Regions from separate parts of the Streptomyces clavuligerus genome, predicted to be linked through region 3. Evidence: riboswitches for the same ligand, from Rfam matches in the RefSeq annotation. Region 3 holds a riboswitch; each other region holds the start of a gene.
What was found. Region 3 has a riboswitch for cobalamin ahead of CRV15_RS18325 (ABC transporter substrate-binding protein). Riboswitches for the same ligand answer to the same signal wherever they lie in the genome.
Positions count from the first base shown of each region.

Region 1: it holds a riboswitch for cobalamin, as region 3 does, so the genes downstream of both, metE (5-methyltetrahydropteroyltriglutamate--homocysteine S-methyltransferase) here and CRV15_RS18325 (ABC transporter substrate-binding protein) in region 3, are expected to answer to the same signal.
Region 2: it holds a riboswitch for cobalamin, as region 3 does, so the genes downstream of both, CRV15_RS32630 (CoA-acylating methylmalonate-semialdehyde dehydrogenase) here and CRV15_RS18325 (ABC transporter substrate-binding protein) in region 3, are expected to answer to the same signal.
Region 4: it holds a riboswitch for cobalamin, as region 3 does, so the genes downstream of both, CRV15_RS22940 (cobalamin biosynthesis protein) here and CRV15_RS18325 (ABC transporter substrate-binding protein) in region 3, are expected to answer to the same signal.

Region 1 covers NZ_CP027859.1:989,721-994,523, forward strand. Annotated here, with positions in the region: gene aceB (malate synthase A) at 1-445, shown strand, start outside; gene CRV15_RS32580 (3-hydroxybutyryl-CoA dehydrogenase) at 442-1,314, shown strand; cobalamin riboswitch at 1,449-1,674, shown strand; gene metE (5-methyltetrahydropteroyltriglutamate--homocysteine S-methyltransferase) at 1,843-4,161, shown strand; gene CRV15_RS32590 (THUMP domain-containing protein) at 4,260-4,613, shown strand.
Region 2 covers NZ_CP027859.1:1,000,193-1,004,995, reverse strand. Annotated here, with positions in the region: gene CRV15_RS32640 (MFS transporter) at 1-841, opposite strand, end outside; gene CRV15_RS32635 (TetR/AcrR family transcriptional regulator) at 939-1,532, shown strand; cobalamin riboswitch at 2,004-2,177, shown strand; gene CRV15_RS32630 (CoA-acylating methylmalonate-semialdehyde dehydrogenase) at 2,413-3,936, shown strand; gene CRV15_RS32625 (acyl-CoA dehydrogenase family protein) at 3,943-4,803, shown strand, end outside.
Region 3 covers NZ_CP027858.1:4,350,318-4,355,120, reverse strand. Annotated here, with positions in the region: gene CRV15_RS18330 (FecCD family ABC transporter permease) at 1-800, opposite strand, end outside; gene CRV15_RS18325 (ABC transporter substrate-binding protein) at 884-1,876, opposite strand; adenosylcobalamin (AdoCbl) riboswitch at 1,900-2,035, opposite strand; gene CRV15_RS18320 (M67 family metallopeptidase) at 2,058-2,480, opposite strand; gene CRV15_RS18315 (amino acid permease) at 2,668-4,137, opposite strand; gene CRV15_RS18310 (DUF2017 domain-containing protein) at 4,550-4,803, opposite strand, start outside.
Region 4 covers NZ_CP027858.1:5,443,326-5,448,128, reverse strand. Annotated here, with positions in the region: gene CRV15_RS22950 (inorganic phosphate transporter) at 149-1,411, shown strand; gene CRV15_RS22945 (hypothetical protein) at 1,425-1,646, shown strand; cobalamin riboswitch at 1,754-1,889, shown strand; gene CRV15_RS22940 (cobalamin biosynthesis protein) at 1,997-2,971, shown strand; gene CRV15_RS22935 (cobyric acid synthase) at 2,968-4,539, shown strand; gene CRV15_RS22930 (putative cobaltochelatase) at 4,536-4,803, shown strand, end outside.

The DNA.
Region 1 (4,803 bases), on a different replicon from region 3:
GGGCGAACGGCCTCATCAGATCGAGCGGTCCCGCGATGATGTGGAGGTCACGGCGGCCGACCTGCTGTCAGTGCGGCGGATCAGCGGACCGCCCACCCCGCAGGGGCTCCGCGTCAACGTCGCCGTGGCCCTGCGCTACTTCGCCGCCTGGCTGGACGGCCGGGGTGCCGTCGCGCTGAACGGGCTGATGGAGGACGCGGCCACCGCCGAGATCGCCCGGGTCCAGATCTGGCAGTGGCTGCGCCACGGCATGACCGACCGGGGGACGGTACGGGACCTGGTGGACGAGGAACTGTCGGCGCTCGGCGCCGCCTACCCGTGGGCGCCGCTGGACGAGGTGCGCGCCACGTTCGAACGTACCGCCCTCGCAGGCGAGTTGATTCCTTTCTTCACCCCGGACGCCTACAGCCGTCACCTTGTCCGCCGAGAGGGGCAGACTTCATGAGCACGGACATCCGACGCGTCGGCGTGGTCGGCGGCGGACAGATGGGCGCGGGCATCGCCGAGGTCTGCGCGCGGGCCGGACTCGACACCGTGGTCTGCGAGGCGGACGACATGGCCGCGCGGGCGGCGCGGAAGCGGGTGGCCGCCTCACTGGACCGGGCCGTGCGACGCGGCAAGCTGAACCAGGAGGTGGCCGAGGACGCCCTCGGCCACCTGGTCTTCACCAGCGGTCTGGAGCGGCTGGCCGACCGGCAGCTCGTCATCGAGGCGATCATCGAGAACCCCGAGGCGAAGAACGAGCTGTTCGCCGCGCTCGACAAGATCGTCACAGCTCCGTCGGCCATCCTGGCCAGCAACACCTCCGCCATCCCGATCATGAGCCTTGGGATGGCGACCGGCCGTGCCGACCGGGTCGTCGGGCTCCACTTCTTCAACCCGGTACCGGTGCTGCCGCTGGTGGAGGTCGTCACCTCCCTGCACACCGCCCCGGACACCGTCGCCACGGTGGAAGCCTTCGTCACCACCACACTGGGCAAGACGGTCATCCACGCACAGGATCGGGCCGGTTTCGTCGTCAACGCGCTGCTGATCCCCTACCTCCTGGCCGCCGTCCGAATGGCTGAATCCGGCCTTGCCACCGCTTCCGACATTGACACGGGCATGGAGCTGGGCTGCGCCCACCCCATGGGACCCCTGAAACTGGCCGACCTGATCGGCCTCGACACCGTGGCCTCGATCGCCGTCTCGCTCTACGACGAGTTCAAGGAGCCGCTCTACGCCCCTCCGCCGCTGCTCCAGCGGATGGTGGCCGCGGGGCTCCTGGGGCGCAAGACGGGGCGCGGATTCCATGTGTACGACGGGGCGCGGTGAGGTGGGACGCGAGCGGACGGGGAACGTGATCAGGGCGTACCCCGTCCACCGCCCGGCGACCCCTCCCGGCGGCGTGTCTCATCTCACCGTCCGGATTCTGGACAAGTTGCGGCACACCGGCAAACCGGGAGCTTAGAGTGACCGGTGCAGCTGGTTCGCCCCGTCCGCCAGACGGGTGCGTCGTAAGAGGGAACCCGGTGGGAATCCGGGACTGCCCCGCAGCGGTGAGCGGGAACGACCGCCGTCATACGCACTGGGTCCGGGAGGGCCTGGGAAGCGACGGCCAGTAGGTGTCCGCCGGAGAACGCTCCGGCGGGTGTGCCCGTGAGTCCGAAGACCTGCCCGTTGCCCGTACACGGACCCAGTGCCGGGTACGGATATCCGGTGACCTCGTGGGCGGGTCGGCGTTCATACCAGGCGGACGACCGCGCCTTGCCGCGCGAGGTCGTACCCGTCCGGTTCGTCACCCCTTCGCGTCCTCGTCCCGTCGCCGGGTTCTCAGGGATTCATCTCGCGAAGGAGATCTCCGTGACCACGAAGTCCGCAGCCGCGGCAGCACGGTCCACCGTGTACGGCTACCCCCGTCAGGGGCAGGGCCGGGAGCTGAAGAAGGCCATCGAGGGCTACTGGAAGGGCCGTGTCACCGCCGACGCCCTCACCGCCACCGCCGCCGAACTGCGCCGGAGCAACTGGCGGGAACTGGCCGACGCCGGGATCGACGAGGTCCCCACCGGCGACTTCTCGTACTACGACCATGTCCTCGACACCACCGTCCTGGTCGGCGCGATCCCCGAGCGGCACCGGGCGGCCGTCGCCGCCGACGCGCTCGACGGCTACTTCGCCATGGCCCGCGGCACCCAGGAGGTGGCGCCGCTGGAGATGACCAAGTGGTTCGACACCAACTACCACTACCTGGTCCCCGAGCTGGGTCCGGACACCGTCTTCACCGCGAACCCGGCCAAGCAGACCGCCGAGCTGACCGAGGCCCTGGAACTGGGACACACCCCCCGCCCGGTCCTCGTCGGACCCGTCACCTATCTGCTGCTCGCCAAGCCCGCCCCCGGAGTGGCGGCGGACTTCGACCCGCTGACCCTCCTGGACCGCCTCCTCCCCGTCTACGCGGAGATCCTCGCCGCGCTCAAGGCCGCCGGAGCGGAGTGGGTGCAGCTCGACGAACCCGCCCTCGTGCAGGACCGCACCCCGGCCGAGCTGAACGCCGCCGCCCGCGCCTACCGCGAGCTGGGCGCGCTCACCGACCGTCCGAAGCTGCTGGTCGCCTCCTACTTCGACCGCCTCGGCGAGGCGCTGTCCGTGCTGGCCAAGGCCCCCGTCGACGGTCTGGCGCTGGACTTCACCGAATCGGCCGCCGCCAACCTGGACGACCTCGCCGCCGTCGGCGGACTGCCCGGCAAGCGCCTGGTCGCCGGAGTCGTCAACGGCCGCAACATCTGGGTCAACAACCTGGAGAAGTCCCTGTCCACCCTGGGCACCCTCCTCGGGCTCGCCGACCGGGTCGACGTCGCCGCCTCCTCCTCGCTGCTGCACGTCCCCCTGGACGCCGCCCTGGAACGGGACATCGACCCGCAGATCCTGCGCTGGCTCGCCTTCGCCCGCCAGAAGACCACCGAGATCGTCACCCTCGCCAAGGGACTGGCCCAGGGCACCGCCGCCATCGAGGGCGAACTCTCCGCCAACCGCGCCGCCCTCGCCTCCCGCGCCACCTCCCCCATCACCCGCGACCCCGCCGTCCGCGCCCGCTCCGAAGCGGTCACCGACGCCGACGCCCGCCGCTCCCAGCCCTACGGGCAGCGCACCGTCGCCCAGCGCGAACGCCTGGGTCTGCCCTTCCTGCCGACGACCACCATCGGCTCCTTCCCGCAGACCGACGAACTGCGCGTCGCCCGCGCCGACCTGCGGGCCGGACGGATCGACACCGCCGGGTACGAGGACCGCATCCGCGCCGAGATCGCCGAGGTCATCTCGTTCCAGGAGAAGACCGGCGTCGACGTCCTCGTCCACGGCGAGCCCGAGCGCAACGACATGGTGCAGTACTTCGCCGAACAGCTCACCGGCTACCTCGCCCTGCGGCACGGCTGGGTCCAGTCCTACGGCACCCGCTATGTCCGCCCGCCGGTCCTCGCCGGGGACATCTCCCGCCCCGAGCCGATGACGGTCCGCTGGACCACCCACGCCCAGTCCCTCACCGACCGCCCGGTCAAGGGCATGCTGACCGGCCCGGTGACCATGCTCGCCTGGTCCTTCGTCCGCGACGACCAGCCGCTGGCCGACACCGCCCGGCAGGTCGCCCTCGCCCTCCGCGACGAGGTGAACGACCTGGAGGCCGCGGGCACCGCCGTCATCCAGGTCGACGAACCCGCCCTGCGGGAGACCCTGCCGCTGCGCGCCGCCGACCACGCCGACTACCTCGCCTGGGCCACCGAGGCGTTCCGCGTCACCACCGGCGGCGTGGCACCGGGCACCCAGATCCACACCCATATGTGCTACGCCGAGTTCGGCGACATCGTCCAGGCCATCGACGACCTCGACGCGGACGTCATCAGCCTGGAGGCGGCCCGCTCCCATATGCAGGTCGCCCACGAACTCGCCGCCCACGGCTACCCCCGTGAGGCCGGACCCGGTGTCTGGGACATCCACTCCCCGCGGGTGCCGAGCGCCGAGGAGGCCGCCCGCCTCCTGCGCACCGGCCTCAAGGCCATCCCCGCCGAACGGCTCTGGGTCAACCCCGACTGCGGCCTGAAGACCCGCGGCTGGGCCGAGACCCGGGCCTCCCTGGAAAACCTCGTCGCAGCCGCCCGCACCGTACGGGGTGAGCTGCCCGAAGCCTGATCCGGCACACCGCCGGGCCGGGGCACCCACCGGTGCCCCGGCCCGGTCCGACGGACCGCGCCCCATGAGGCCGCGGCTCCGACCGCCCTCGGGCCTGTGTGCCGCTCAAGCACGGAGAGATCTTCCTCAAGGGCCGCAACGGTCACCGGTTCACCGAACGGCTCCACGACAACCTCCGGGTGGCCCTGCGCGGTATCGGCGGATCGACCTGGACCAAGGTCGCGCGGAACGCCACCGTGCCGGGCGGACAGGTCCCGCAGGAGGCCCTGGTGGAGCGGGCCCGCCGGCTCATCGGCGGCAACTCCGTGGAACCGGCGGTCCGGGTGCCCAGCACCGTGGACGACATCTCCGCCGCCGCCGTCGAAACGCTGCGCCCGCCGACGGCCGGGGGCGGGCGCACCTCCGTGCCCGCTCCGGCCCGCGCCACCCCGGCAGCCACCGCCGGTGGCTGAACCCCGTCCCCGCCCATGACGCGGACCCCGTCCCCGTCCATGACGTGGCGACATCCCCGGCCGGGGAGACCGGGAAAGGGATTGCGACGGGCATTCATCAATCGGTTCTTTTCCTTTCGCACACCGGCAGGACATCCCGTATCAGCAGGTGGACGGCGGTCCTTCCGGCTTCGACATTCGATAACCTGAG
Region 2 (4,803 bases), on a different replicon from region 3:
AGACGACGAGGAGCAGGAGCGCCAGGGGGCCGTGGAGGTCCTTGACGTCGATCAGGGGGTCGGGTTTTCGGCTCGACACCAGGAACCACCGGGCCGAGGCCGTGACGCCGACGGCGAGGAGGGCCAGCGGGCCGACGGCGAGCCAGCCGAAGTCGGAGCCGAGGCTGACATAGCCGAGGACCCCGCCGAGTCCCGCGCCGAGGAGGAGGGCGCCGCCGAAGTCGATCCTGCCCGGTGCTCCGGCCGGGGACTCGGGAACGACCTTGTGCACGCACCCGGCCATCGCGACCGCGACGGCGGCCGAGACGAGGAACAGCACCTGGAAGCCGAACTCCGAGGCCAGTTCCTCGATCAGGAAGCGGGACGCGATGTTGAGCACCGCGGAGCCGGAGGTCACGACGCCGACGGCGATCATCGCGGTACGGGGCGCGCAGGCCCCGCGCACGATGGCGACGGAGAGGAAGATCGCGGCGAGGGAGGCGCCCTGGAGCATGCGCCCCGGCACGAACAGCCAGAGCCCGGGGGCCACGGCGCAGACCAGGGCGCCCGCGCAGCTCAGCAGCAGGGTGAGTACGAGCACCTTGCGCCTGCCGTGGATGTCGGCGCTCCTGCCGAGCAGGGGCGCCCACATGACGCCCGCCAGCATGGCGGTGGCGTTGAGCCATGCCGCCTGGTCGGTGCCGAAGTGGTCGAGCATCTCCGGGAGGACGACGAGGGGCGCGGTGATGGCCGAGTCGACCACGAAGTTCACCAGGACCAGGACGGTCACCAGGCCGATGAGCCGCCCGTTCGCTCTGGCGTCCGTGCTTCCGGTCCCGCTCTGCCGTGTTGAGGACTGCATGACGACGACGCCCCCTCGATCTATAAGATACGTGCAGGTTTCTTATCTCGACAGTAGAGTGCCCCGACAAGAAACGTCAAAGGCTCCAAGGAGAGTTGTGGGACGACGGCGCGGCGAAGCGCTTGAGGCGGCGATCCTCGACGCGGCCTGGGACGAGCTGAACGAGCGGGGCTACACGAACCTCACCACCGACTCCGTCGCCCGGCGCGCGGGCACCAGCAAACCGGTGCTCTACCGGCGCTGGGCGGACAAGCGGAAGCTGGTGGAGGCGGCCGTCGTCCGCCGCAACGTCACCCAGTTGACCGTCCCGGCCGACACCGGGTCCCTGCGCGGCGACCTGATCGCCACGCTCACCGGGGCCAGCGAGCGGCAGGGCCCGGTCCTCGCCCAGCTCAGCCTGCTGCTCGCCGGATACTTCGCCGAGACCGAGACCAGCTTCACCGAACTGCGCGAAATGATCATCGCCGGACGCCGCTCCGGACGCGATGAGATCATGGAGCGCGCCATCGCGCGCGGCGAGATCGACCCGTCCAGGCTCACACCGCGGATCGCCGCGCTCCCCTTCGACCTGCTGCGGGGCGAGACGATGATGACGCTGCGTCCGGTCGCCCCCGAGGTGATCGAGGAGATCGTCGACACGATCTTCCTCCCGCTGGTCCGCCCCGCCGACGGGGACCGGTCATCTGACTGAGGGGCAGCGGATCAGCCTTCCACGCGGTTGGCGCGAGGTGGGCGAGGGCCCACAGGAACGGTGATGAGGGTCGGCGGCGGGCGGGTGCCGCCCAGCGTGGTCGTGCATCCCTCGCCGTCCTCACGGCAGATGTACCGGGCGACGCACTCTCCCCTGCCGGCGACCGGGGCGAGGCCGCCGCTGCCCGGGAGCCGGGCCCGCCGCCCGGGCAGCCCCGCACGGCGGGACCCTGCGGACAGCCCAGCCGCCCGCCAGACAGAAGTCACGCAGGCCCGGAACGCGCGGGCCGTGCCAGACCGCCGCCGTTCCGCCCGGCGGGCCGCGCCGAGATCCACGCCGCGGCGACGGCGACGGCGACGGCGACGGCGACGGCGACGGCGACGGCGACGGCGACGGCGACGGCGACGGCGACGGAAAGAACGACGGCCGGACGGATCGCACACTGGATTTACTAGGACGTCCAACTATATAGTCGCGAGCAAGGCCCGCGGTGCAGGGAAGCCGGTGTGATTCCGGCACGGTCCCGCCACTGTGACCGGGGAGTATGCCGTCGAGCGTTACGCCACTGACGAGTTGGACGTCGGGAAGGCGGACGGCGCGCGCTGATCCGGGAGTCAGGATACCGGCCGCGGGATGTTCCGTGTTGTCCACGAGGATGGAGCTGACACGCATGGCACCGCCGCGCCTCCACGATCCCGGCAGCCCCGCTCCGGACGTCCGTACACCGGTGCGTCTCCCGGCGGCCCGCTGCCGACGGTCCGCCGCCTGACGGCTCCCCGCCATACGCGCTCTCGCGCCGCCCCCCGCACGCGGACACCACCGTGTCCGCGTGCCCGCCGGACGGCGCGCCATCCGGATCACCTGACGAGAGCAGGCAGACATGGTCCGAGCGTCCGACCGCGCCACCGTGCGCGAACTGACCCACTTCATCGGCGGCAAGGCCGTCCCGGGCACCTCCGGGGAGCATGCCGACGTGTACGACCCCAACACCGGGGAGGTCCAGGCGCGGGTACCCCTCGCCGGCCGGGACGAGACCAGGGCGGCCATCGCCGACGCGGTCCGCGCACAGCGCGAGTGGGGCGGCTGGAACCCGCAGCGCCGGGCCCGGGTCCTCCTCCGCTTCCTCCGGCTGGTCGAGGAGGAGAAGGACACCCTGGCCCGGCTGCTCTCCTCCGAGCACGGCAAGACGATCGCCGACGCGCACGGCGACATCCAGCGCGGACTGGAGGTCGTGGAGTTCGCCGCCGGTATCCCGCATCTCCTCAAGGGGGAGTTCACCGACAACGCGGGCGGCGGCATCGACGTCCACTCCCTGCGCTCCCCGCTCGGCGTCGTCGCGGGCATCACCCCGTTCAACTTCCCCGCGATGATCCCCCTCTGGAAGGCCGCACCGGCCCTCGCCTGCGGGAACGCCTTCATCCTCAAGCCCTCCGAACGCGATCCGTCCGTCCCGCTGCGGCTCGCCGAACTCTTCCTTGAGGCCGGGCTGCCGCCCGGGGTGCTCAATGTCGTCAACGGCGACCGACAGGCCGTGGACACCCTCGTCGAGGACCCCCGCGTCGCCGCCCTCGGCTTCGTGGGCTCCACCCCCGTCGCCGCGCACGTCTACGCCACCGCCGCCGCCCACGGCAAGCGCGCCCAGTGCTTCGGCGGCGCCAAGAACCACATGGTCGTCATGGCGGACGCCGACCTCGACCAGGCCGTGGACGCCCTGATCGGCGCCGGATACGGCTCGGCGGGGGAACGCTGCATGGCGGTCTCCGTCGCCGTCCCCGTGGGCGAGGAGACCGCCGACGCGCTCGTCGCCCGTCTCAAGGAACGCGTCTCCGCGCTGCGGATCGGCCGCAGCGACGACCCGGAGGCGGACTTCGGCCCGCTGGTCGGCCCGGACGCCGTCGAACGGGTCCGCCGCTATGTGGACCTCGGGGTCGAGGAGGGCGCGGAGCTCGTGGTCGACGGGCGGGACTTCGTCCTGCCCGGCCATGAGAACGGCTTCTTCGCCGGTGCGACTCTCTTCGACCGGGTCACCCCCGCCATGGCCATCCACCGTGAGGAGATCTTCGGGCCGGTCCTGTGCGTGGTCCGCGCCGCCGACTACGAGGAGGCCCTGCGGCTGCCCAGCGAACACCTCTACGGCAACGGCGTGGCCATCTTCACCCGGGACGGGGACACCGCCCGGGACTTCACCCGCCGTGTCGACACCGGCATGGTCGGCGTCAACGTGCCCATCCCGGTCCCGGTCGCCTACCACACCTTCGGCGGCTGGAAGCGCTCCGGCTTCGGCGATCTCAACCAGCACGGACCGGACGCCATCCGTTTTTACACCCGGACGAAGACGGTCACCTCCCGCTGGCCCTCCGGGGTCAAGGAGGGCGCCAGCTTCACCATCCCCACGATGGGCTGACCCGCCATGACCACCACACTGCTCACCGAGGAGCAGCAGGCCCTCGTCGAGACCACCCTCGACTTCGCCCAGGACCACCTGGCGCCCCACGCCCTCGACTGGGACCGCGACAAGCACTTCCCCGTCGACGTGCTCCGCAAGGCCGCGGGGCTCGGCCTCGGCGGCGTCTATGTCGGCGAGGAGTCCGGCGGCTCCGGCCTCAGCCGCGCCGACGGCGTCCTCGTCTTCGAGACCCTGGCCACCGGATGCCCCTCCATCGCGGGCTATCTCTCCATCCACAACATGGTCGCCTGGATGATCGACCACTACGGCGACCCCGCCCAGCGCGACCGCCGACTGCCCCGGCTGTGCTCCATGGACGACCTCGCCAGCTACTGCCTGACCGAACCGGGCGCCGGATCGGACGCGGCGGCCCTCGCCACCCGCGCCGTCCGCGACGGGGAGGGCTGGGTGCTCAGCGGCGTCAAGCAGTTCATCTCCGGCGCGGGCGCCTCCCAGCTGTATGTGGTGATGGCCCGTACCGGCGGCGAGGGAGCCGCCGGAGTCTCCGCGTTCCTGGTCGAGAAGGACGACCCCGGTGTCGGCTTCGGACCCGACGAGCGGAAGATGGGCTGGAACGCCCAGCCCACCCGGCAGGTCGTCCTCGACGGCGTACGCCTGCCCGCCGACCGGCTCCTCGGCCGGGAGGGCGAGGGTTTCCGCATCGCCATGAACGGCCTCAACGGCGGCCGTCTCGGCATCGCCGCCTGCTCCCTCGGCGGCGCCCGCAGCGCGCTGGACCGCAGCCTCACCCACCTCGCCGACCGGGAGGCGTTCGGCCGCCGTCTGCTCGACGCCGACGCGCTGCGCTTCCGGCTCGCCGACATG
Region 3 (4,803 bases):
GCCACCAGCACGGCGGTGATCAGGGAGGCCAGGACGAACACGGCGGCGCGGAAGCGGGCCACGTCGAGGCCGAGCACGGTCGCGCTCTCCTCCCCCACCAGCATCAGGTCCAGCGGCCGGGAGAGCGCGAACAGCAGCGGCAGCGCGGCGCAGGTGACGGCCGCGGGCAGCCAGACGGTGTCCCAGCGGGCGCTGCCGAGTCCGCCGAGGGACCAGTACAGGGCCTCCCGGAAGTGCTCGGGCCGGGCGGAGGCCACCAGGACCAGGGTGGTCAGGGCGGTGAGGATGTAGGAGACGGTGACTCCCGCGAGCACCAGCCGGGTGCCGGTCATCCCGCCGCCCCTGCTGGCCAGCGCGTAGACGAGGACCAGTGCGCCGAGGGCGCCGAGGAAGGCGCCGACGGGCATGGCGACGGCGGTGGTGACGCCGATGCCGAGGGTGAGGACGAGGACGGCGCCGGTGGACGCCCCGGAGGAGATCCCCAGCAGGAAGGGGTCGGCGAGCCGGTTGCGCACCAGGGCCTGGAGGACGCAGCCGACGACGGCGAGTCCGGCCCCGACGACCGCCCCGAGCAGGACCCGGGGCAGCCGTACCTCGACCACGATGGTGCGGAAGGGGCTGGGCGCGGCGCCGGGCAGCAGGGCCCGGACGACCTCGCCGGGCGGGATGCGGACCGAGCCGAGCGCGAGCCCGGCCACGGCGGCGGCGACGAGGGCGAGCGTCAGCCCGGTGAGGACGGCGGCGCGGCGGAGCCAGGACGCGGCCGGGGCGCCCGGGGCCTTCGGCGACCCGGCGGGCACCGTCCGGAACAACCGCTTCCCCGTCTTCCCCGGCTGCTCGGTGCCCGCCGGTCCCGCCGTCCCCACCGCCTTCACCGGTCGGCTCACCGGTCGAACTGGGCGGACAGCTTGGCGATGGCGTCGGGCGCCCGTACCCCGAGGACCGCGTCCGACAGCGGCAGCACCGCGAAGCGCTTGTTCTTGATCGCGGGAACGTCGCGCAGGGCCGGGTCCCTGAGCAGCCGCTCCTTCTTCTGGGCGACGCTGACGGAGCCGTAGTCGAGGATGAGGACGACCTCCGGCTTGCGGGCCACGACCTCCTCCCAGGTGGCCTCGCCGAACGACTTGTCGATGTCGGCGAAGAGGTTGCGTCCGCCCGCGCGGGTGATCAGCTCATGGCCGATGCCCTTGCCGCCCACGGTGGTGGCGGTCTTGTCCCCGGCGTCGTAGACGAAGACGGGGACGGGCGGCTTCCCGTCGCGCCGCTGCTCGGTCCCGGCGACCGTGGCCCGGGCCTTCGTGATCCACCGCTCGGCGCGCTCGGGGACGCCGAAGGTGCCCCCGACCTCCTCGATCTCCTGGTAGAGATCGTCCATGGTGGTGCGCTTCTCGGTGCAGTACTCCACATTGAGCCTGCTGTCGATGCCGGAGTCCTTCAGGGCGTCGCGGGTGCGGCCGTCCTTGGCGTCGAAGGCGGTGGCGTATCCGCCGTAGACGAAGTCGGGGTTGGCGGCCAGCAGTTTCTCGCGGGAGGGGTACTCCTTGGCGATGACGGGGATGGCCTCGTACGCCTGGCGGTAGCGGGGCAGGACCGCGTCGTCGAGGTAGGCGGTGCCGACGACGGACTTCTCCAGCCCCAGTTCCAGCATGATCTCGGTGACGTGCTGGTTCATGGTGACGACCCGCTGCGGGGCGGCCTTGTAGGTGGTCTTCACCCCGCAGTTGTCGACGGTGTACGGGAAGGGACCGCCGGGGCGGGCGGCCTCGGTCCCTCCCTTCCCGCCGCTGTCGGAGCTGTCGGAGCCGCAGGCGGTGAGCGTGAGCAGCAGGGCGGTGGTCAGGGCGGCTGCGGTGGCAGCGGAACGGCGCCTGGACATGGCGGGGTACGGCCTCCTTGGGGATTTCCACGTCCCCTGTGATGGGAGAAGGGCGGCGGGTCAGTTCCTGACTGCCGGGCCGGGGCCCGGGTCACAGTGGCGGGACCGTGCCGGAGTCACACCGGCTTCCTGGGTCCCGCCGCCCTGCTGTGCAGTAGTGCGGTGCGGTGATCGTACGTGGTCAGTAGGCGTCCACGACCTTGACGTCCTCCTCGGTGACGGTGCCGTCCACGATCCGGAAGGAACGGAACTGGAAGGGCCCGGCGCCGTCGGTGTCCGCCGTGGAGACGAGGACGTAGTGGGCGCCCGGCTCATTGGCGTACGAGAGGTCGGTACGGGAGGGGTATGCCTCGGTGGCCGTGTGGGAGTGGTAGATGATCACGGGCTCTTCGTCCCGGTCGTCCATCTCGCGGTAGAGCGTGAGGAGGTCGGCCGAGTCGAATTCGTAGAACGTGGGCGAGCGGGCCGCGTTCAGCATGGGGATGAAACGCTCGGGGCGTCCGGTGCCCGCGGGGCCCGCGACGACGCCGCACGCCTCGTCGGGGTGGTCGGCGCGGGAGTGCGCCACGATCTGGTCGAAGAGGGCCTTCGTCAGCGTCAGCATGCGGATCAGCATAAGCAGACGAGCTGCGGAAACGTTCCGTCCGAGAGAACCGGGAGCAGGTGCTCCGAGCCTCCGCGGGAACGGGGGAAACGGGAGAGACAGAAGACAAGGGCGGGGCCGTACGGTGTCGTACCGTACGGCCCCGCCCTGGTGTGTCCGGTGCCCGCCCCTCGGGGCGGCCCCGGGGTCAGTCCTTCTTGCTGAAGGCGTCCCCCTGGGGGTTGCGCCGCTTGAGCACCAGATAGGCGACGCCGAGCAGCAGGGCCCAGACCGGGGCCACATAGAGCGAGATCCGGGCGTCCTTGTCGATGCCCATGAGCACGATCACCATGCCGATGAAGGCGAGCGCGAACCAGCTCGTCCAGGGGGCGCCGGGCGCCTTGAACGTGGAGTGCGGCAGCTCACCGCGGTCGGCCTTGGCGCGGTAGCGGATCTGGCAGACCAGGATCATGATCCAGGCCCACATGCCGGAGATGGTGGCGAAGGAGACGATCTTGTTGAACGCCTCGCCGGGCCACTGGTAGTTGATCCAGACACCGATCAGCATCAGACCGGCGGAGAACGTGGTGCCCAGCAGCGGGGTGCCGTTCCTGGTGAGCCGGGTGAAGATCCCCGGGCCCTGTCCGTTGAGCGCGAGGTCGCGCAGCATCCGGCCGGTGGAGTACATGCCGGAGTTGCAGGAGGAGAGCGCGGCGGTCAGCACGACGAAGTTGACGATGGCGGCGCCGACCTGGAGCCCCATCTCGTCGAAGGCGGCGACGAACGGCGAGACCCCGGGCTGGAACTTGGTCCAGGAGACCACCGACAGGATCATGATCAGGGCGCCGATGTAGAAGATCGCGATACGGACCGGGACGGTGTTGATCGCCTTCGGCAGGTTCTTCTCGGGGTCCTTGGACTCACCGGCGGTGACGCCGACCAGCTCGACGGCGAGGAAGGCGAACATCACGATCTGGAGGGTCATCAGGGTGCCGCCGATGCCCTTGGGGAAGAATCCGCCGTCGTCCCAGAGAAGGGTGACGGACGCGGTGTCCCCGGCGTCGGAGAAGCCGATCGTCAGAATGCCCGCACAGATGAGGATCATGCCGATGATCGCGGTGACCTTGACCATCGAGAACCAGAACTCCAGCTCGCCGAAGAGCTTCACGGAGATCAGGTTGGCGCCGTAGAGAATGATCGTGAAGGCGAGCGCGGAGATCCACTGGGGAATGTCCCACCAGTAGGTCATATAACTGGCCGCCGCGGTGACCTCGGTCATTCCGGTGACCACCCAGAAGAGCCAGTAGGTCCAGCCGGTGACGAAGCCCGCGAAGGGGCTGACGAACTCCCGCGCGTAGTCGGAGAACGAGCCCGCGACCGGGCGGTACATCAGCAGCTCGCCGAGCGCGCGCATGATGAAGAAGATGACCACGCCCGCCACGGCGTAGGCGAGGATCAGACTGGGGCCCGCCTTGGAGATGCCCTTGCCCGCACCGAGGAAGAGTCCGGTGCCGATCGCGCCGCCGATGGCGATCATCTGTATCTGCCGGGCGTTCAGCGCCCGGTGGTAGCCCTGGTTCTCGCCCTGGGCCGCGGCCTCGGGCGGTGGGGACCCGTCGGGTCCCGCGACACCCTTGCCGTCGTGCCCGTCTTCCTTGCCGACCTGCACTGAGGTCATGGTGATGCGCCCTTTCTCCATGCGGACCCGCTCCCGCTGCGATGCGTGCGCGCGGACGCGGATCAGGTCCTGATCCCCCCGGATACGGATGGAGTGCCACCGGCGATCCGCCGGCTCAAGCGCCTCCAGGAGCATGGGTGGCGCCCCTGGCGGAAGTGAAGGTTTATCACGGGTTTATGGGCCGTACAGATGGCCGAGTGTGGTTCACGCCACCCTGAAATCAGCACAAAAGACACGAAGACGGGCAAAGTATGCCCTTGTGGTAACAGGATCGTTATTCGGATTTGAGTGTCCGCTGAGGGTTCACCCCTCGTACGCTGTCCGAATGCCGGACATACACCCCCGCACAACGGTCATATGGGGCCGTGGAAAGGCCCCCGGACCCGGTGCGGGGCCGGGGGCCGGGGGGTGATCAGGGCAGCAGCGTCTCGACCAGCGTCTCCTGGAGGACGCCCAGCCAGAGGTAGGCCATCACCATCGGCTTGCGCGGATCGGAGTCCGGCAGCCGGTAGAGGGCGCTGGACTCGTCCTCGTCGGTGACCTCAAGCCGGGTGCCGATGGTCAGCCGGAGGTCGTTGAGCGCCCGCAGCCAGCGCACGCAGTCCTCGGGGGAGAGCTTCAGGACCGCCCCGCCCTCGGCGGCCGGGGCGAGGGAGTCCAGCGTCC
Region 4 (4,803 bases), 1.1 Mb from region 3:
TCACAGAGGCCCATCCAGCCCCCCGAGAACGGAAGCGGAACCATGATCCTCAGTTGGATCAACCGGGATGCCCGCCTGAGTTCACCTTCCGTTCACTCAGGTTACCTACGTTCGCCGAGCCACTGACGTCCAAAGATTGCCTGGGTAAATGGAACACATCACGCTGCTGCTCGCGATTGTGATCGTGACGGCTCTCGTGTTCGATTTCACGAACGGTTTCCACGACACCGCCAACGCGATGGCGACGACCATCTCGACCGGCGCGATGAAGCCCAAAGCCGCGGTGGCCATGTCCGCCGTGCTCAACCTCGTCGGCGCGTTCATGTCCGTGGAGGTCGCCAAGACGATCTCCAGCGGCATGGTCGACGAGTCAGGCATCACACCAGAAGTGATCTTCGCGGCGCTCGTCGGCGCCATCCTCTGGAATCTCCTGACGTGGCTGGTCGGCCTGCCGTCCAGCTCCTCGCACGCCCTCATGGGCGGTCTGATCGGCGCGACCATAGCCTCGGTCGGCATCAGCGGCGTCAACGGCGGCACCGTCGTCACCAAGGTGCTGATCCCCGCCCTCGCGGCCCCCCTGGTGGCCGGTATCGGCGGTTACCTCGCCGCGAAGCTGACCTACAAGCTCGGCAAGAACATCGACGACAAGACCAGCGCCAAGGGCTACCGCGCGGGGCAGATCGCCTCGGCCGGCCTGGTCTCGCTCGCCCACGGCACCAACGACGCCCAGAAGACGATGGGCATCATCACGCTGGCCCTGGTCGCCGGCGATGTCCTCGCCCCCGGCTCCAACCCGCCCATGTGGGTCATCGTCTCCGCCGGTGTCGCGATCGCCCTCGGCACCTACCTCGGTGGCTGGCGCATCATCCGCACCATGGGCAAGGGCCTGACCGACCTCCAGCCGCAGCAGGGCTTCGCCGCCCAGACCAGCGCCGCGAGCGTCATCCTGGCCTCCTCGAACCTGGGCTTCTCGCTCTCCACCACCCACTCCTGCTCCGGCGCCGTCATGGGCTCGGGCCTCGGCCGCAAGGGCGGTGTGGTCCGCTGGTCCACCGCCACCCGGATGTTCGTCGCCTGGGGTCTGACCCTGCCGGCCGCCGGTCTGGTCGCCGCCCTCTCCGAGCTGGTCACCAAGCAGGGCCCCTGGGGCGTCGGTGTCGTCCTCGCCTTCCTGATCGGCTCCTCCGTCGCGATCTGGGTCTACTCCCGCCGCCAGGTCGTCGACCACACCAACGTGAACGAGGCCGAGACCGCCGAGGAGACGGACGCTCCCGGTGTGGTCACCACCGCCATGGCCGCCGTCACCCCGCCGCCCGCCGGTGTCGTCACCGGTCAGGACGGGTTCCAGAAGACCCCGGCCACCCCGGCCACCGCCCCCGACTCCGGCCCGGCCAGCCCGGCCGCGGTGTAAGGACAAGATCAGCATGAACATCGACTGGGTAGCCCTCGGCTCCGTCTTCGGCGTGAGCCTCCTGGCCACCGTGACCATCGCGGGCCTCTTCGTCCTCGGTCTCGTCGGCCTCAGCAAGCAGGAGATCGCCTCCGCGCAGGGCGGCTCGGCCGTCCTCGCCCGCACCAGCGCCTACCTCTGCTTCGCGCTCTGCGCCGTCGCGGTCAGCTTCGGGATCTACCTGATCGTCACCTGACGAGCGGCGCGACAGCCGAACGAAAAGGGCCGGGCATCCCCCAGGGACGCCCGGCCCTTCCGTGTGCCCGCGCACCCCGCCGTCGCAGGTCAACGGCAGGTTGACGGCTGTTCTCACAGCGTGGTGGACTGCCGGGGCCAATGGGCGGCAGCAGAGGAAGCCGGTGCGAATCCGGCGCGGTCCCGCCACTGTCACCGGGAACCCCCGGAAGCCAGGAACTCTCGCCGCCGATCACGTCGAACCAGGGCGCGGACACCCTGAGTGAGGACATATCGCCATGCCCGGCCCCGACCCCACCCCCGTCGCCCCGGCGGCCCTCTCGTGCGCCCCCGGAACCGGTGGCTGAGCCGGTGCGGGCCGAACGGATCTTCGTCTGCGGCGCCGCCGCGGGCATCGCCGCCGATCTGCTGCTGGGCGACCCCCGCCGGGGCCACCCCGTCGCCGCCTTCGGGCGGGCCGCCGGGGCCGTCGAGCGGGTGCTCTGGCGCGACCACCGCGGCTGGGGCGCCCTGCACACCGCCGTCTGCGCCGGGGGCACCGCCGCGGGCGCCGCGCTGCTGGCCCGGGGCGCGCGCCGCAGCCCGGCGCTCTCGCTGGCGCTGACCGCCGCCGTGACCTGGTCCGTCGTCGGCGGCACCACCCTGGGCCGGGAGGCCGGGACCATCGGTGCCGCGCTGGCCGAAGGGGACACCGAACGCGCCCGGGCGCGGCTGCCGCATCTGTGCGGCCGTGATCCGCAGGCCCTGGACGAGCGGGGGATGGCCCGCGCCGTGGTGGAGTCCGTGGCCGAGAACACCTCCGACGCCGTCGTCGGCGCGCTGGTGTGGGGCGCGCTCGGGGGTGTGCCCGGACTCGCCGCGTTCCGCGCGGTCAACACCCTGGACGCGATGGTCGGCCACCGCTCCCCCCGCTACCAGCGCTTCGGCTGGGCCTCGGCCCGGCTGGACGATCTCGCGGGCTGGCCGGGGGCCCGGCTGACGGCCGCCCTCGCGGTGCTCGCGGGCGACGACCCGAAGGGCGCCGTACGGGCCTGGCGGGCCGACGCCCACCGGCACCCCAGCCCCAACGCCGGACCGGTCGAGGCGGCCTTCGCGGGCGCCCTCGGCGTACGGCTCGGCGGGACCCTCGCGTACGGCGGGCGGGTGGAGCACCGCCCGGTGCTCAACGGCGGCGCGGGCCGCCCGGTGGAGATCGCGGACATCGAGCGCGCGGCCCGGCTCTCCCGGCGGGTGGGGCTGCTGGCGCTGGGGGTCAGCGCGGTGGGGCGGCTCGCCGCCGGACACATGCTGCGGACAGCGCGCGGGGGACGGGGAGGGACACGATGACCGGAGGCGGACTGCTCGTCGCGGGCACCACGTCCGACGCGGGCAAGAGCGTCGTCACCGCGGGGATCTGCCGCTGGCTGGTGCGCCAGGGGCTGAAGGTGGCCCCCTTCAAGGGGCAGAACATGTCGCTCAACTCCTATGTGACCCGGGACGGCGCGGAGATCGGCCGGGCGCAGGCGATGCAGGCGCGGGCCGCCCGGGTGGAGCCGACCGCGCTGATGAACCCGGTCCTGCTCAAGCCCGGCGGGGACCGCACCAGCCAGGTCGTGCTGCTGGGCCGCCCGGTGGGCGAGATGGGCGCCCGGGGCTACTTCGGCTCCCCCCAGGCCCCCGGGGACTCCCCCGGACCGCTGCGCGGGGGCGGCCGGGAGGCCCTGTTCGGCACCGTCATGGAGTGCCTGGAGGAGTTGCGCGCCACCCATGACGCGGTGATCTGCGAGGGCGCGGGCAGCCCCGCCGAGATCAATCTGCGGCGTACGGACATCGTGAACATGGGCGTCGCCCGGGCCGCGCAACTGCCGGTGCTCGTCGTCGGCGACATCGACCGGGGCGGCGTCTTCGCCTCGTTCTTCGGCACCACGGCCCTGCTCACGGCCGAGGACCAGCGGCTGGTCTCCGGCTATCTCGTCAACAAGTTCCGCGGCGACGTGTCCCTCCTCGAACCGGGGCTCGACATGCTCCGGGGGCTGACCGGGCGGCCGACGTACGGGGTGCTGCCGTACGCGCACGGCCTCGGCATCGACGAGGAGGACGGGCTCCGGGTCTCGCTGCGGGGCGCGGTCCGCGAGTCCCGGCCGACCCCGCCGGCGGGCGAGGACGTGCTCCGGGTCGCGGTCTGCGCGGTGCCGCTGATGTCGAACTTCACCGACGTCGACGCGCTGGCCGCCGAGCCGGGCGTCGTCGTCCGCTTCGTCGACCGCCCGGAGGAGCTGGCCGACGCCGATCTGGTCGTCGTCCCCGGCACCCGGGGCACCGTCGGCGCCCTGCGGTGGCTGCGGGAGCGCGGACTCGCCCGGGAGCTGGCCCGCCGGGCCGCCGCGGGCCGTCCCGTGCTCGGCATCTGCGGCGGGTTCCAGCTCCTGGGCGAGCACATCGAGGACGGGATCGAGTCCCGCGCCGGGTCCGTGCCCGGTCTGGGGCTGCTGCCCGTACGGGTGCGCTTCCACGCCGGCAAGACGCTGGCCCGGCCGGTGGGCACCGCGCTCGGTGAGCGGGTGGAGGGGTACGAGATCCATCACGGTGTCGCCGACGTCCTGGGCGGCGAACCCTTCCTGGACGGCTGCCGGGTCGGCGCGGTGTGGGGCACCCACTGGCACGGCTCGCTGGAGAGCGACGGCTTCCGCCGGGAGTTCCTGCGGCGGGTCGCGGCGGACGCGGGGCGGCGTTTCGTCCCCGCGCCGGACACCTCGTTCGACGCGCTGCGCGAGGAACAGCTCGACCGGCTCGGCGATCTGATCGAAGAACACACGGACACGGACGCGCTGCTGCGGCTGATCGAGCAGGGCGCGCCCGCCGGACTTCCCTTTGTCGCGCCCGGAGCGCCCGAACTGGTCGAGGAGACCGCATGAGCACCCCGTACCCGTTCACCGCCGTCGTCGGCCAGGACGATCTGCGGCTGGCACTGCTGCTGAACGCCGTCTCCCCACGGGTCGGCGGGGTGCTGGTGCGCGGCGAGAAGGGAACGGCCAAGTCCACCGCCGTACGGGCCCTGGCGGCGCTGCTGCCGCCGGTGGAGACGGTGGCGGCGTGCCGGTTCTCCTGCGACCCCGCCGGGCCCGACCCGCTCTGTCCGGACGGTCCGCACGGCGCGGCCGACGGGGCCGGGGCACGGC